DNA from 4 places in the Kosakonia oryzendophytica genome. Region 4 is predicted to be linked to each of the others. Evidence: predicted binding sites of a transcription regulator. Region 4 holds the regulator's gene; each other region holds the start of a gene.
The links. The regulator CRP, encoded in region 4, controls carbon source genes, mostly activating them, when cyclic AMP is high. The targets are predictions, from matches to a motif close to ATGTGANNNNNNTCACAT.
Positions count from the first base shown of each region.

Region 1: a site for CRP is predicted at 1,713-1,730, ahead of O9K67_RS13165 (iron-containing alcohol dehydrogenase). Genes of this name have one in related genera too.
Region 2: a site for CRP is predicted at 1,771-1,788, ahead of mlc (sugar metabolism global transcriptional regulator Mlc). Genes of this name have one in related genera too.
Region 3: a site for CRP is predicted at 1,338-1,355, ahead of azuC (stress response protein AzuC). Genes of this name have one in related genera too.

Region 1 covers NZ_CP115659.1:2,721,981-2,725,579, forward strand. Annotated here, with positions in the region: gene O9K67_RS13155 (D-threonate 4-phosphate dehydrogenase) at 1-416, opposite strand, end outside; gene dtnK (D-threonate kinase) at 409-1,656, opposite strand; gene O9K67_RS13165 (iron-containing alcohol dehydrogenase) at 1,831-2,967, shown strand; gene O9K67_RS13170 (dihydrodipicolinate synthase family protein) at 3,039-3,599, shown strand, end outside.
Region 2 covers NZ_CP115659.1:2,765,865-2,769,463, reverse strand. Annotated here, with positions in the region: gene O9K67_RS13400 (MFS transporter) at 1-731, opposite strand, end outside; gene O9K67_RS13395 (LysR family transcriptional regulator) at 850-1,746, shown strand; gene mlc (sugar metabolism global transcriptional regulator Mlc) at 1,877-3,097, shown strand; gene bioD (dethiobiotin synthase) at 3,223-3,599, shown strand, end outside.
Region 3 covers NZ_CP115659.1:2,031,427-2,035,025, forward strand. Annotated here, with positions in the region: gene yecR (YecR family lipoprotein) at 1-109, opposite strand, end outside; gene O9K67_RS09850 (RpiB/LacA/LacB family sugar-phosphate isomerase) at 370-1,008, shown strand; gene azuC (stress response protein AzuC) at 1,407-1,490, shown strand; gene O9K67_RS09860 (DUF2766 family protein) at 1,611-1,862, shown strand; gene O9K67_RS09865 (DJ-1 family glyoxalase III) at 1,995-2,552, shown strand; gene O9K67_RS09870 (arabinose ABC transporter substrate-binding protein) at 2,870-3,599, shown strand, end outside.
Region 4 covers NZ_CP115659.1:464,141-467,739, forward strand. Annotated here, with positions in the region: gene O9K67_RS02120 (YccS/YhfK family putative transporter) at 1-1,038, opposite strand, end outside; gene crp (cAMP-activated global transcriptional regulator CRP) at 1,087-1,719, opposite strand; gene O9K67_RS02130 (OsmC family protein) at 2,057-2,461, shown strand; gene O9K67_RS02135 (phosphoribulokinase) at 2,511-3,380, opposite strand; gene O9K67_RS02140 (YheU family protein) at 3,436-3,599, opposite strand, start outside.

The sequences.
Region 1 (3,599 bases), 2.3 Mb from region 4:
GTGTGACCCGGATAGTGATGCCCGGCCAGATACAGGGCCTCTTTGTTCAGTGGCGCGGTGGCAATGGCTTTCACGTCCCCGCTCATCGCCAGTTCGGTGGCGCGTTTAATGCAGCGATAAGCCAGATCCCCGGCCTGTGCCTGCACCACGCCGGGTTGCAGGGCTTCGACATCTGCCAGCGGTTCATCAATCACGTTGATAACGCCCGGCGCAAAACGCGCATCAGCAACGCGTTCAATTATCCGCAGTTCCGCGCGCGGGGTGATATTCAACCCGAGGATACGCTGAAACGTGCGCGCGCACCCGACCACCACCACCGGCGAACCGGTTAACTCTCCTTCGACCAGCGATTTGATAATGATCTCCGGGCCAATACCCGCCGGGTCGCCCATCGTTACAGCAATGATATTAGTCACTCGATTTCTCCTCGATAAAATGCAAAACCTTAAGCAAGGTAGTTTCGTCACCAAAGCCACCTGCTTTGGTCATCACCGGTCGTTGCCACAGACAACCTGAAAAGTATCCCCACGGTACGCAGCCTGCCGCCCGTCCGCGGATGCTAAAACCTTTCGCCCCCAGCGCATGGGCCGCAGCAACCGCCACATCGCCACCGGAAAGATAGAGCGCGTCCGGTTGCGCTTCGCGCAACACATCCCGTGTCAACGCACCTAAAAACGCGCAAATACGCTCACCCAGTTCACTGCGGCTTACGCCCTGCTGTTCACACAGTGCGGCAATTTGGTGACGCGCCTGCGTATCCGGGCAGGTGTGCACCAGACAGTGACGGCCACTGACCAGGATGCGGACAATACGTTGTCGGTACTCTGCTGCAGCCGGGGTGAACAAGGTGTTGATATCAATAAACACCTGCTCGGTGCGGGGATGTTTTGCCGCCCACGCCAGCTGCTGTTGAGCGATTTCGCTCATCGACCCCACCACCGCCAGTACCGTGCGCGGAACACACGGGTTCAGCCGACGTGCCAGCGCATCGCACAGCCCTGCGGAACCCACCAGCAGCGGGCGCGACGTCGCCGATTCAGCCCCGGCAACAATCTCATCCAGTTCGGCATCGCTTTGTGCATCCACCACCAGTAGCAGGGGCGCACTCGCTGATGCGGTCGCCAGCGCCGCTGCCACATCAGCGGCATGCAGGTAACGGATTTCCGCGCGGCTGTGCGCCGCCAGCAAGGTACCGATGTCGGCGCTGGTCACTGGCGTCTTTGGATCGCTGGCGAACTCGGTGTCTGTCAGTAATTGCCCGTGAACAAAGCACTGCCCGTTGCGGGTGATGCGCCCCGCGGTCGGAAAAGCCGGCGCGATAATCGCTGCGGGAGCCTTGCAGACCTGCAACATGGCGGCGACTTCCGCCCCCACGTTGCCGCGTAGCGTGGAGTCGATCTTCTTAACCAGCCACTGCGGCGCGCCGTGCGCGACAATCTTTTGCGTCAGCGCAGTAACCCGCTGTGCGGCATCGCTGGCGGTCAACGCCCGGCTATCGCTGTTATAAATGCGGGCCTGCGCTGTGCTGACGTAGTTCGCGCTTAACGCCACATCCACCGTCATTCCGCACTGCGCCAGGCTGACACCCGCGTCATTCGCGCCGGTAAAGTCATCAGCGAGGATGGCTATCTGTTTATCCGAGGTTGGATCGTTCATCCCTTCTCCGGGTCATTATGGACTGGATATGATTATATTCAATCATGATTGATTATATGTGAGCAAGATCAACTTATTCAGTTTGCGAATAAATTATAAATTTAGGCCATGTAGTGACGGTGATTGACAAGTAATGATTGAACTCAATCACCATAACAGAGACAGGAGAAGGTTGTGGTAACGATTAATAGCACCCTGATAAGTGGCGCAGGCGCGATCCCGGCGATAGCGCCGTTACTTGCAGGTAAAGAGAAAATCTTACTGGTCAGCGACGGCAACATTATAAAGCTTACGCCGACACAGCAGATCCGCGCCCTGCTGACGGCCAACGGTGCAGCTCTGCAACTGATTGATAATGTGCCGCCCGAACCGAGCCATCATGACGTTGCCAACATCCTGCAAGGGCTGGGCGATAGCACATTTGATCTGGTGGTCGGTATTGGCGGTGGCAGCGTGCTGGATGTCGCCAAGCTGTTATCCGTTCTCTGCCATCCCGCCTCCCCGGGCTTGTCTGCGCTGCTGAAAGGCGACAAACCCACGGCGCGCGTGACGTCGCTGTTGATCCCTGCCACCGCCGGTACTGGCTCGGAAGCCACGCCTAACGCGATTCTGGCGATCCCGGAGCAGGACATCAAAATCGGCATTATCTCCCCGGTGATGTTACCGGATTACGTCGCCTTACTGCCGGAACTGACCACCAGCATGCCTGCGCATATCGCCTCGTCGACCGGCATCGATGCGCTGTGCCATCTGATTGAGTGCTTCACCGCCACCATTGCCAACCCGGTCAGCGATAACGTGGCGCTGATGGGCCTGCGCAAACTGCTGCGCAATATCGAAACCGCCGTCAATGAACCGCACAATCTGATTGCCCGGCTGGAGATGCTGTGGGCCTCATATTACGGCGGCGCGGCCATCGCTCATGCCGGTACACATCTGGTACACGCACTCTCTTACCCGCTTGGCGGCAAATACCATCTGCCGCACGGTGTGGCGAACGCTATTTTGCTGGCACCGTGCATGAAAGTGGTGCGTCCACACGCGGTAGAGAAATTTGCCCTGGTCTGGGATCTGGTTCCCGGCGCCGACACCACGCTGAGCAACGAACAGAAATCGCTGGCGCTGGTGGAGTGGTTCGCTGCGCTGGTTAAGCGCTTGAATCTGCCGGACAACCTCGAAGCACTCGGTGTCCCCCGTGAAGATATCCCGGTGCTGAGCGACGCCGCGCTGAATGTTAAGCGTCTGATGAACAACGCCCCCTGCACCCTGGATCACGCACAGGTGCAGGCCATCTATCAGACATTGTTTTAACTGTTTTTAACCGTCTGTCGGCCCGGTAAGCGCTGCGCCACCGGGAATAAACAGCGAATCAGGGATACGTTATGAACAAGCACATTAGCGGCGTGTTGACCGCCATTGTCACACCTTTCGACGCCAACGGGGACGTTAACCCGCACGCGCTCAGACAACAAATCAACCGCCAGCTTGAGGCCGGTAATGGCATTTTTTGCGGTGGCACCAACGGGGAATTTTTCGTGCTGAACGAGCAGGAAAAGGTCGCGGTTACCGCCACTTGCGTTGATGAAGTAGCCGGACGTTCGCCGGTGGTGGCGCACATCGGCGAAATCTCCACCCGTGAAACCCTTCGTCTGGGGCGGCAAATCGAGAAACTGGGTGTGGATGCGGTATCGGTCATCACGCCCTATTTCGTGCCACTGAAACAAGATGAGCTGATTAACCACTACACCGCCATCGCCGACGCATTAAACGTGCCGGTATTTCTCTACAACATTCCGGCACGTACCGGCAACACACTCGAACCCCAGACCGTTCGTGCGCTGGCGGAACATCCGAACATTATCGGTATCAAGGACAGCGCCGGAAGCTATGAAAGCCTCAGCGGTTTCCTGAATGCAGTGAAAGATATCGAAGGTTTCGATGTT
Region 2 (3,599 bases), 2.3 Mb from region 4:
AACAGCAGCGGCAGGCCTTTATCGCGCCAGTGCAGGCGGAAATTGATAAACAGCGTTTTCGGGCGCAGCGATGACGGGCGAAAATGGCGCGATTCCGGCAAAATTTTCCAGAACATCAGCGCCGAGGCCAGCGCAAAGCAACCAATGGCCGCCAGCGCGATACGCCAGTTAAAAAAGTCGGTAAATACCCCGCTGATCAGGCGTCCGCTCATCCCGCCGATGGAGTTGCCGCTGATATACAACCCCATGGAGAAGGCGACAAAACTGGGGTGGATCTCTTCACTTAAATAGGTCATGCCGACCGCCGCCACGCCGCTTAATGACAGACCCAGCAGCGCACGCATCACCAGAATGCCGTGCCAGCTGGTCATCATGGTCGACAGTAACGTACAGCAGGAGGCGAGTAACAGTGCGGTCACCATCACTTTTTTGCGACCAATCGCGTCCGACAGCGGGCCAGTAAACAGCAGGCCAATTGCCAGCATCGCGGTCGAGATAGAAAGGGAGATACTGCTGCTGGCGGGCGAGACGCCGAATTCATGGGAGAGCACCGGTAAAATCGGCTGTACGCAATAGAGCAGAGCAAATGTCGCTAACCCGGCGGAGAAGAGCGCCAGCGTCACGCGCATAAATTGGGGGGTACCACGTTTAATAAACTGTCCCGGCACAGAAACAGGTTTTTCGTTAACGACGCTTGCCGGCGCGGTGTCAACGGTAGTTGTACGACTCACTCGAGATCCTTAGCTTTTCATCCCGTGATTTTGGTGACGGGCTTACCACGTCATAAGGGTATGAAATGTGTAATATTCTGTCTAATATATTAATAATCTCAAATAAGACTTATTAAATATGAATATCGAGCTTCGCCATCTACGCTACTTTATTGCCGTTGCCGAAGAGTTGCATTTCGGTCATGCCGCCGCGCGGTTGAATATCTCGCAACCGCCGCTGAGCCAGCAGATCCAGATTCTGGAGCAGCAAATCGGCGCGCGTCTGCTGGCACGCACCAACCGCAGCGTATCGCTGACGCCTGCGGGCAAACAGTTTCTGGCCGATAGCCGGCAAATCTTAAGTCAGGTGGATGACGCCGCGGCTCGCGCGGCGCGTTTGCATCAAGGGGAAACCGGTGAGTTACGCATCGGTTTTACCTCATCGGCACCCTTTATCAAAGCTGTCTCCGACACGCTGTCATCGTTTCGTCAACGCTACCCGGATGTACATTTGCAAACGCGGGAAATAAACACCCGTGAACAGATAGCACCGTTAAACGAAGGGGGCCTGGATTTGGGGTTAATGCGTAATACGCAACTGCCGGAAACGCTGGCATGGCAGGTGATCTTGCGTGAACCGCTGCTGGCTATGATCCACCGCAACCACCCCTTAGCCGCGCGTGAGGCGGTATCGCTGGTGGAACTGGCGCAGGAACCGTTTGTCTTTTTCGATCCGCATGTGGGCACTGGCTTGTATGACGATATTCTTGGGCTGATGCGCCGTTACCACCTGACGCCGACGATTGCGCAGGAGGTCGGCGAAGCCATGACCATTATTGGTCTGGTGGCGGCCGGCATGGGGGTGTCGATTCTGCCTGCCTCTTTCCGGCGTGTAGAATTGCGTGAAATGCGTTGGGTACCGATTACCGAACCGGATGCGGTGTCGGAAATGTGGCTGGTATGGTCAAAACACCATGAACAGGGAACGGCGGCGGCGCGTTTTAAACAGCATCTGCTTGCCGCGGCGGGCGGATGATTTTTGCACATAAGTCCTTGCAAAATGTGCTGTAAATCACAAGCCGGGGTAAAAATTTGACGACGACCCGTGAAGTGCTTCACCATAGCTCAAAAGTTTATTTCGAAGCGCGAAAATAAGGGAGTCAGAGGTGGTTGCTGATAGTCAGCCTGGGCATATTGATCAAATTAAGCAGACCAATGCAGGGGCAGTGTATCGCCTGATTGATCAGCTTGGCCCGGTGTCGCGCATCGACCTTTCCCGACTGGCGCAACTTGCGCCCGCGAGTATCACCAAAATCGTCCGTGAAATGCTCGAAGCGCACCTGGTGCAGGAAACGGAAATTCAGGAACCCGGCAGCCGGGGGCGTCCGGCTGTGGGGCTGACGGTGGAAACCGAAGCCTGGCACTATCTTTCACTGCGCATCAGCCGGGGCGAAATCTTCCTCTCCTTGCGCGATCTCAGCAGCAAACTGGTCGTGGAAGATCGCCTCGAACTGCCGCTTGTTGATCCGTTACCGTTACTGGAACGCGTCACGTCGCATATTGATCGTTTCTTTACCCGCCATCAGAACAAGCTGGAGCGTTTGACTGCTATCGCCATTACGCTGCCGGGCATTATTGATACGGAAAATGGCATCGTTCACCGCATGCCGTTTTATGACGATGTCAAAGATATGCCGTTGGGCGAAGTGCTGGAGAATCACACTGGTGTGCCAGTGTATGTGCAGCATGACATCAGCGCGTGGACAATGGCGGAAGCGCTGTTTGGTGCATCGCGCGGCGCGCGGGATGTGATTCAGGTGGTGATCGATCATAACGTGGGCGCCGGGGTGATCACCGACGGGCGCTTACTGCATGCCGGGAGCAGCAGTCTGGTGGAAATCGGCCATACCCAGGTCGATCCCTACGGTAAACGCTGCTATTGCGGCAACCACGGTTGTCTCGAAACCATCGCCAGCGTAGAAAGCGTGCTGGAACTGGCGCAGCGGCGAATGAGCCAGTCAATGAGTTCGATGCTGCATCAAAAACCGCTAACGGTAGAGTGGCTGTGTCAGGCCGCACAGCAGGGGGATCTGCTGGCAAAAGACATTATCAACGGTGTTGGCGCCAATATTGGTCGTATCCTTGCCATCATGGTGAATTTGTTCAATCCGCAAAAAATATTGATTGGTTCGCCACTCAGCAAAGCCGCAGATATCCTCTTTCCCGCCATTACCGATTGCATTCGCCAACAGGCGCTGCCGGCTTACAGTAAACACATCAGCGTTGAGAGCACCCAGTTCACCAACCAGGGCACCATGGCCGGTGCGGCGCTGGTAAAAGACGCGATGTATAACGGATCGTTGCTGATTCGTCTGTTGCAGGGGTAACAATTTTGCACTGTTGCCCTAAAAATTGCGCTACCTCAAGCTGAGTCCTGTGCACTTAACTTAGACTTTCCCCACTGAATTATTTTCCTGGTTTATATTTTCGTTGAACAACGGTGGGGTTCGTCATGCTTAAGCGTTTCTTTGTAACGGGTACAGACACTTCTGTCGGCAAGACAGTGGCGTCCCGCGCGCTACTACAGGCGCTGGCTGCCAGTGGCAAAACAGTGGCAGGCTACAAACCTGTCGCTAAAGGAAGTAAAGAGACGCCGGAAGGGCTGCGCAATAAAGATGCGCTGGTGCTGCAAAGCGTTTCATCGCTGGAGTTACCTTACCAGGCGGTAAACCCTATCGCGTTAAGCGAAGAAGAGAGCAGCGTTGCACATAGCTGCCCAATCAATTACACCCTGTTATCCAACGGCCTGGCGAATTTGTGCGACCGGGTTGATCATGTGGTGGTTGAAGGCACCGGCGGCTGGCGCAGCCTGATGAATGACTTACGCCC
Region 3 (3,599 bases), 1.6 Mb from region 4:
TCAGACGCACCAACCCACTGGTAGTGTCCACTTCACTGATTTTTGCCTCTTTGGTGATGGTACAGCCACTAAGCAGCACCAGCGAGGCAACTAAAGCAATTGTTTTCATGAAATCGCCCTGATTCATTTTGGCATGATCTCATCTTATCGTGTTGATTTGGAGGCAATCGGTGGAATAGCCAGCGGAACTGCCGCTATTCATTGAAACGGTCAGGCGATCCGATTGCGGAGGACTTCTACAGACGGGTAAAACTGTGAGCGGCATTTTGATTTTTAAAACCATTTTTCATTAAATTTGAAAGTATGTTTGCCAGGTAGTAAGGTTTACTCAACCTTTGCTATCTGACGCATGCTTACAGGAGATCAAAAATGAAAATTGCACTGATGATGGAAAACAGCCAGGCGGCGAAGAACGCCATCATTCTCAAAGAGTTGAAAACCGTTGCTGATGAGAAGGACTTCCCGGTATTCAACGTAGGAATGAGTGACGAAAATGACCATCATCTGACCTACATCCATCTGGGGATTATGGCCAGCATTCTGCTTAATTCTAAAGCGGTTGACTTCGTGGTTACCGGTTGCGGCACCGGGCAGGGGGCGCTGATGTCGCTGAATATCCATCCGGGCGTGGTGTGTGGCTACTGTATCGATCCGGCTGATGCCTTCCTGTTCGCGCAGATCAACAATGGTAACGCGTTGGCACTGCCATTCGCTAAAGGCTTTGGTTGGGGGGCCGAACTCAACGTGCGCTTTATCTTTGAAAAAGCGTTCACTGGCCGTAAAGGTGAAGGCTATCCGCCGGAGCGTAAAGAACCGCAGGTGCGTAACGCGGGTATTCTGAATCAGGTTAAGGCCGCTGTGGTAAAAGAGAATTATCTTGATACCTTGCGCGCGATTGACCGTGAACTGGTGAAAACCGCCGTTTCGGGTGAACGCTTCCAGCAGTGCTTCTTTGAAAACTGCCAGAACAAAGAGATCGAAGCGTTCGTTCGCAACGTTCTCGCCTGATGATCAGCAGGCCGCAATGCACCATTGCGGTCTGTTTTACGTCGCTTTTTCCTGCAATACTGCGCTGCGCGCATGTTTTATCAGCCGTAGCGTGTCCACCATCCCGACCCGGCCAATCAGTGCGATACAGACGAACACCCGTCGAAAGCTCCATCCTGCCTTCTGCGAAGGGGCTTTCAGTCATTCATCTTCCTGCTGCCTGCAAAAATATTTGATAATGACAAACAAATTTTTAAAGTGCTAACTGGCTGATTTATGATTCTGTTTTTAACAAAACTGCTGCATCTCTGTTTTTTGAAGCGTGATTTCCATCACATAAGGCTTGATTTATGTGATGGGGGTCATATTATGTACGCATTGAAACGTAACGCCTGCATAACACATCGCCGGAGTAACAAATGAAACTGCGTAAGATTCTGAAGCACATGTTCGAAACCTATTGCAAAACCTTCAAAGACGTCCCGCCAGGCGCGATGTTCTGATGATAAAAAACCTGCTGAGGCAGGTTTTTTTATGCCCGCAATCCGTTACGTTTGCCCGGCAAAACTACTTTTAGCGGGCAATTCCCGGTACTATGAGGCCCTTTATAAAAGGAGCTTCTTATGTCGCAAAATCTCTCTGTTGACCAGGAATTGGTATCGGACGTTGTAGCCTGCCAACTGGTGATCAAACAAATCCTTGACGTCATCGACGTTATCGCGCCGGTTGAAGTGCGTGAAAAAATGTCTAACCAGCTAAAAACGATTGATTTTACCAACAATGCCGCCGCTGCCGACCCGGTTACGCGCCGTGCAATCCAAAAAGCGATTGCTTTGATTGAGCTGAAGTTCACCCCACAAGGCGAAGCCCACTGATTTATCACCCAACAATATCGCCATCCTGGTGGCTGACTGCCTGGGTTGTGACGAAACAAAGATTTTGAAACGCTGTTTTGATCAACAATACCCTCCGTCTGGTTAACTAACCTTCAACGTGAGGAGTCAGAGATGAAAAAAGTGGCGGTGTTGTTGGCGCCCGGTTTTGAAGAAGCGGAAGCGATAATTACCATTGATATCTTACGCCGCCTGAATATTGAGGTGGAAACGTTGGCCTGTGCAGGATCCCGGGCGGTTGTAAGTTATCACGCGATCCCCATGGTCGCAGACAGCACACTCAGTGAACGTATGGACGCGCTTTACGACGCTGTTGTATTGCCAGGTGGTCCGCAGGGCAGTGTGAATCTTGCCGCCAGTAAAGAGGTGGTGCTTTTTGTTGAGCGCCATGATGCGGCAGGCAAACTGATTTGTCCTATCTGCTCTGCAGCTGCCCGCGTGCTGGGTGGCAATGGTTTACTGAAAGGTCGACGCTATGTGTGCTCAGGCGATCTGTATGAAACCGTGGCGGATGGCGTGTACGTCGATGCATCCGTGGTCGAAGACGGCAATCTGATCAGTGGCAAAGGATTAGGGCTGGCTTTCGATTTTGCTTTTACCGTCGCCGCCCGTTTACTGGGTGACGTAACACCGGCGCGAGATCACGCCGATCATATCTACTATAGCTGGTAATGTTCCTGCCCGGATGAGACCTGCATTCGGGCACAAGGATAAGCTGGCTGACCTTATGGATAATTCTGCTTTTACCTTTTCGATTTGTCCGACAATAACCTCCGTTTTTATGTGCAATATCGCTGAATTTATGTACGGAATTACTGTAATTCAGCGGTGTGATGGCGCTCTCCTATGGAGAATCAATTTCCCGCTAAAACTATTTCCAGCAAAGAGGTCCAGGGATTCATGGATTCTAATGCCTTGTTTTATGAACTTTTAAAGATGCCGATTTTTTATTTTCCCTACATAAAAGAAAGCTGAAGCTGGAGTTTACCATGCACAAATTCACTAAAGCGCTGGCGGCCATCGGTCTGGCTGCCGTTATGTCACAATCCGCTATCGCTGAAACAATGAAGCTGGGTTTTCTGGTGAAACAACCGGAAGAACCCTGGTTCCAGACAGAATGGAAATTCGCTGATAAGGCAGGTAAAGATTTAGGCTTTGAAGTGATTAAAATTGCAGTGCCGGACGGCGAAAAAACGCTGAACGCCATCGATAGCCTCGCAGCCAGCGGTGCGAAAGGGTTTGTTATCTGTACGCCGGATCCAAAACTGGGATCGGCCATTGTCGCTAAAGCGCGCGGATACGATATGAAAGTCATCGCTGTCGATGACCAGTTCGTTAATGCCAAAGGCGAACCGATGACCAGCGTTCCGTTGGTGATGATGGCAGCAAGTGAAATTGGCGCCCGCCAGGGTCAGGAACTCTACAAAGAGATGCAAAAACGCGGCTGGAATGTGAAAGATACCGCCGTTATGGCCATTACCGCGAATGAGCTGGATACCGCGCGCCGTCGCACGACCGGTTCTATGGATGCGTTGAAAAAAGCCGGTTTCCCGGAAAAGCAGATCTACCAGGTCCCCACCAAATCTAACGATATCCCGGGCGCATTCGATGCCGGTAACTCCCTGTTAGTTCAACACCCGGAAGTTAAACACTGGCTGGTACTGGGTATGAACGATAACACCGTTCTTGGCGGGGTACGTGCAACTGAAGGGCAGGGCT
Region 4 (3,599 bases):
GCGCCGCTGCTTTTCTGCCATTAAATCGCGCAGATAGAGCGGACGTTGGGTTCGCAGCACACGGGCGATACGGCTAAAGTGCCAGGCGCAAAACTGACCGACCGGGTTTTCCGGATGCTGGCGGGCGATTTTTTCCAGCGCGCCAACCTGCTTGTCCATGGTGAAACGTGTCGGATAGCGATGATAGAGAATGTCATCCGCCAGGACGCGCAGGCGGGCGGAGACGGTTTGTGCATTCCAGCGGATCACCTGTTCAGCATGGGTCTGTTCCACCAGTTTTTGCACCTCTTCCGGCTGGTGCAGGCTGACAGAAATATGCTCCTGTAAATCCAACGCCATCTGGAAGACGCGCAGCAGACGTTTGTAATCATTGTGTTGATTGGCCGCCAGCATATGCAGTTGCTGATAGCACGTACTTATCATATCCACCGCTTTTTGTTGGCGTGCGAGTAGCGGCGGCAAGGCTTTTTCCGGATCGGCATGTTGCGTCAACAAGCTGTATTTGGCTTCGCAATAATCAGCCAGTTGCCGGTAGAGCAGGCTGAGTGATTCGCGCAGCGGCTGTTCGCGCCACATCCAGAACCAGAACCAGTTAAACGCGCCGTACCAGAGTGTACCCAGTGCATAAATTAGCAGGGGCTCCCACACGGGCATACTGCCCGCAAGACTCAGCGTGAAGATGGCGGCTATCAGCGACGCAGGCAGCAGCCGCCCGTGCAATGCGCTGATCTCGGCGGTCACACCGAGCAGTAAAGTGAGAACGGTAAAAATCAGCGGCAGAGGCAGGGCTTCGGCCAGCAGAAGCTGTACGGCAAGACTGCATCCGGCAAACAGCGAACCGCCAATAATCAGACGTTTAAAGAAGCGTTTATGCGGGGTATCAAGACCGGCAATATTGCAGCAGGCAGGAACCAGAGAAAACAGCAGGCCCTGTTGGAGATGGCCGACGATTAACCCAATCGCCACGGGCAAACATAACACCAGCGTTTGTCGCAGTGCATAGTTGATTTCGGGGTGATAAATCAGCCTGCGCCACATGAGGAAACAAAAACGGCGCGCCGGATGATCAACGCGCCGTTTTGCGGATTAACGGGTTCCGTAAACCACGATGGTTTTACCGTGGGCGGAGATCAGGTTCTGATCTTCCAGCATTTTCAGAATACGGCCCACCGTTTCACGGGAGCAACCGACGATCTGACCAATTTCCTGACGGGTAATTTTAATTTGCATGCCGTCCGGGTGGGTCATGGCATCCGGCTGTTTCGCCAGGTTCAACAGTGTTTGTGCGATACGACCTGTTACGTCCAGGAAGGCGAGGTTACCCACTTTCTCCGACGTGACCTGCAGGCGGCGCGCCATTTGCGAGGAGAGACGCATCAGAATGTCCGGGTTAACCTGGATCAACTGACGGAATTTTTTGTAGGAGATTTCGGCCACTTCACATGCGGTCTTAGCGCGTACCCATGCACTGCGCTCCTGACCTTCTTCGAACAGTCCCAGTTCACCGATAAAGTCTCCCTGATTCAGGTAGGAGAGAATCATCTCTTTCCCTTCCTCATCCTTGATCAGCACTGCCACTGAGCCTTTGACGATGTAATACAACGTTTCCGCTTTTTCACCCTGGTGAATCAGCGTGCTCTTCGACGGGTACTTATGAATGTGGCAATGAGACAAGAACCATTCGAGAGTCGGGTCTGTTTGCGGTTTGCCAAGCACCATGCGCGATTATCCTCTGTTATAAGCTGTCTCCAGACACAGGATGTGCACCCTGCGTCTGGGGTTGCAATCTAAACACGCTATCATTCGACTTCGTGTCTTCGCTTCCAAAATCCTCGGAAGTGGACCGTCAGCGTTATCTGCGGCCTCTAATCAATGATGTCCTTTGCGTACATGCGTAATGTCAATGTATCTCTGTAGCATCCAGATTGTTTTAGCATAGCTTTTACCGCATGTCTCCTGGTGTCTCGCTTCAGCATGACGCAGGTCGCCTTCCGTTGCGACTTTTGTTATGTGCGCGTAATCTGTAAAGAAAATTGCAACTCCGGAGTAAATCAAAATGCAGGCTCGTGTGAAATGGGTGGAAGGGTTAACGTTCCTCGGTGAGTCCGCATCGGGTCACCAAATCCTGATGGACGGCAACTCAGGTGACAAAGCGCCAAGCCCGATGGAAATGGTGCTGATGGCCGCAGGCGGATGCAGCGCGATCGACGTGGTTTCTATCCTGCAAAAAGGGCGTCATAACGTGACGGACTGCGAAGTGAAACTGACGTCGGAACGTCGCGAAGAAGCGCCGCGTCTGTTTACGCATATCAATCTGCACTTTATTGTCACCGGCCACGATCTGAAAGATGCGGCGGTTTCCCGGGCGGTGGATCTGTCGGCGGAGAAGTATTGCTCCGTAGCGTTGATGCTGGAAAAAGCGGTGAACATCACCCATTCCTACGAAGTCATCGAAGCCTGACGGACGATGCCCGGTAGCGTCAGGCTTACCGGGCATAATTCGACCACTGCTATTTGATCTTTTTCCCTTCCATCAGCCGTTGCACCAGTGGTGTCATAATCAGCTCCATCGCCAGCCCCATCTTGCCGCCCGGCACCACCAGCGTGTCCATATGGGAAATAAACGAACCTTGCAGCATCGCTAATAACCACGGGTAATCTATCCCTTCCAGATTGCGGAAATGGATCACCACAAAACTCTCATCCAGCGAGGGAATGCCTTTTGCCGCAAACGGGTTTGAGGTATCGACGGTCGGGACGCGCTGGAAGTTAATATGGGTGCGGGAAAATTGCGGGGTGATGAAGTTGATATAGTCTTCCATTGAACGCACGACGGAGTCCATCACCGCTTCGCGAGAATGCCCGCGCTCGCTGGTATCGCGCACCAGCTTTTGGATCCACTCCAGGTTAACAATCGGCACCACGCCAACCAACAAGTCCACATAACGCGACACGTCATGCTGCGGCGTCACAACGCCGCCATGCAGCCCTTCGTAAAACAGCACATCTGTGGGTTCCGGCAAGGGTTGCCAGGGGGTAAACGTACCCGGCACCTGATTCCACGGCACGGCTTCATCGTAGGTATGGAGATATTTCCGCGCCTGGCCTTTTCCGGTCTGACCATACTCGCTAAAGGTTTGCTCCAGCAGCCCAAAATCATTTGCTTCCGGGCCAAAGTAGCTGATATGCCGCCCAAGATCGCGGGCTTTGCGGATCGCCATATCCATTTCCGGGCGGGTAAAGCGATGAAAACTGTCGCCTTCCACCTCGGCGGCCTGCATACCAAGCTGGGCGAAGATTTTACGGAAGGCAAGGCTGGTGGTGGTGGTTCCCGCACCGCTGGAACCGGTGACGGCAATAACCGGGTGTTTGGCGGACATAGCAACTCCCTGAATCAACGATTGTTTTCAGTATAGCCAGCCGCCCGGCACCCTGTTAGTCCCGGAACTGCCCGCGCGGCATAATATTTACCGTCTCGTGCAGTTCAGACCACACCAGCACGGCTTCACCGCGTTGCAGTTGCCGTTTAACGTCGGCGACCTTTTGTTCAAGCGAACGTTCATGTTCACCATAATCGGTGCCTTCGCGCAAGACAAAGC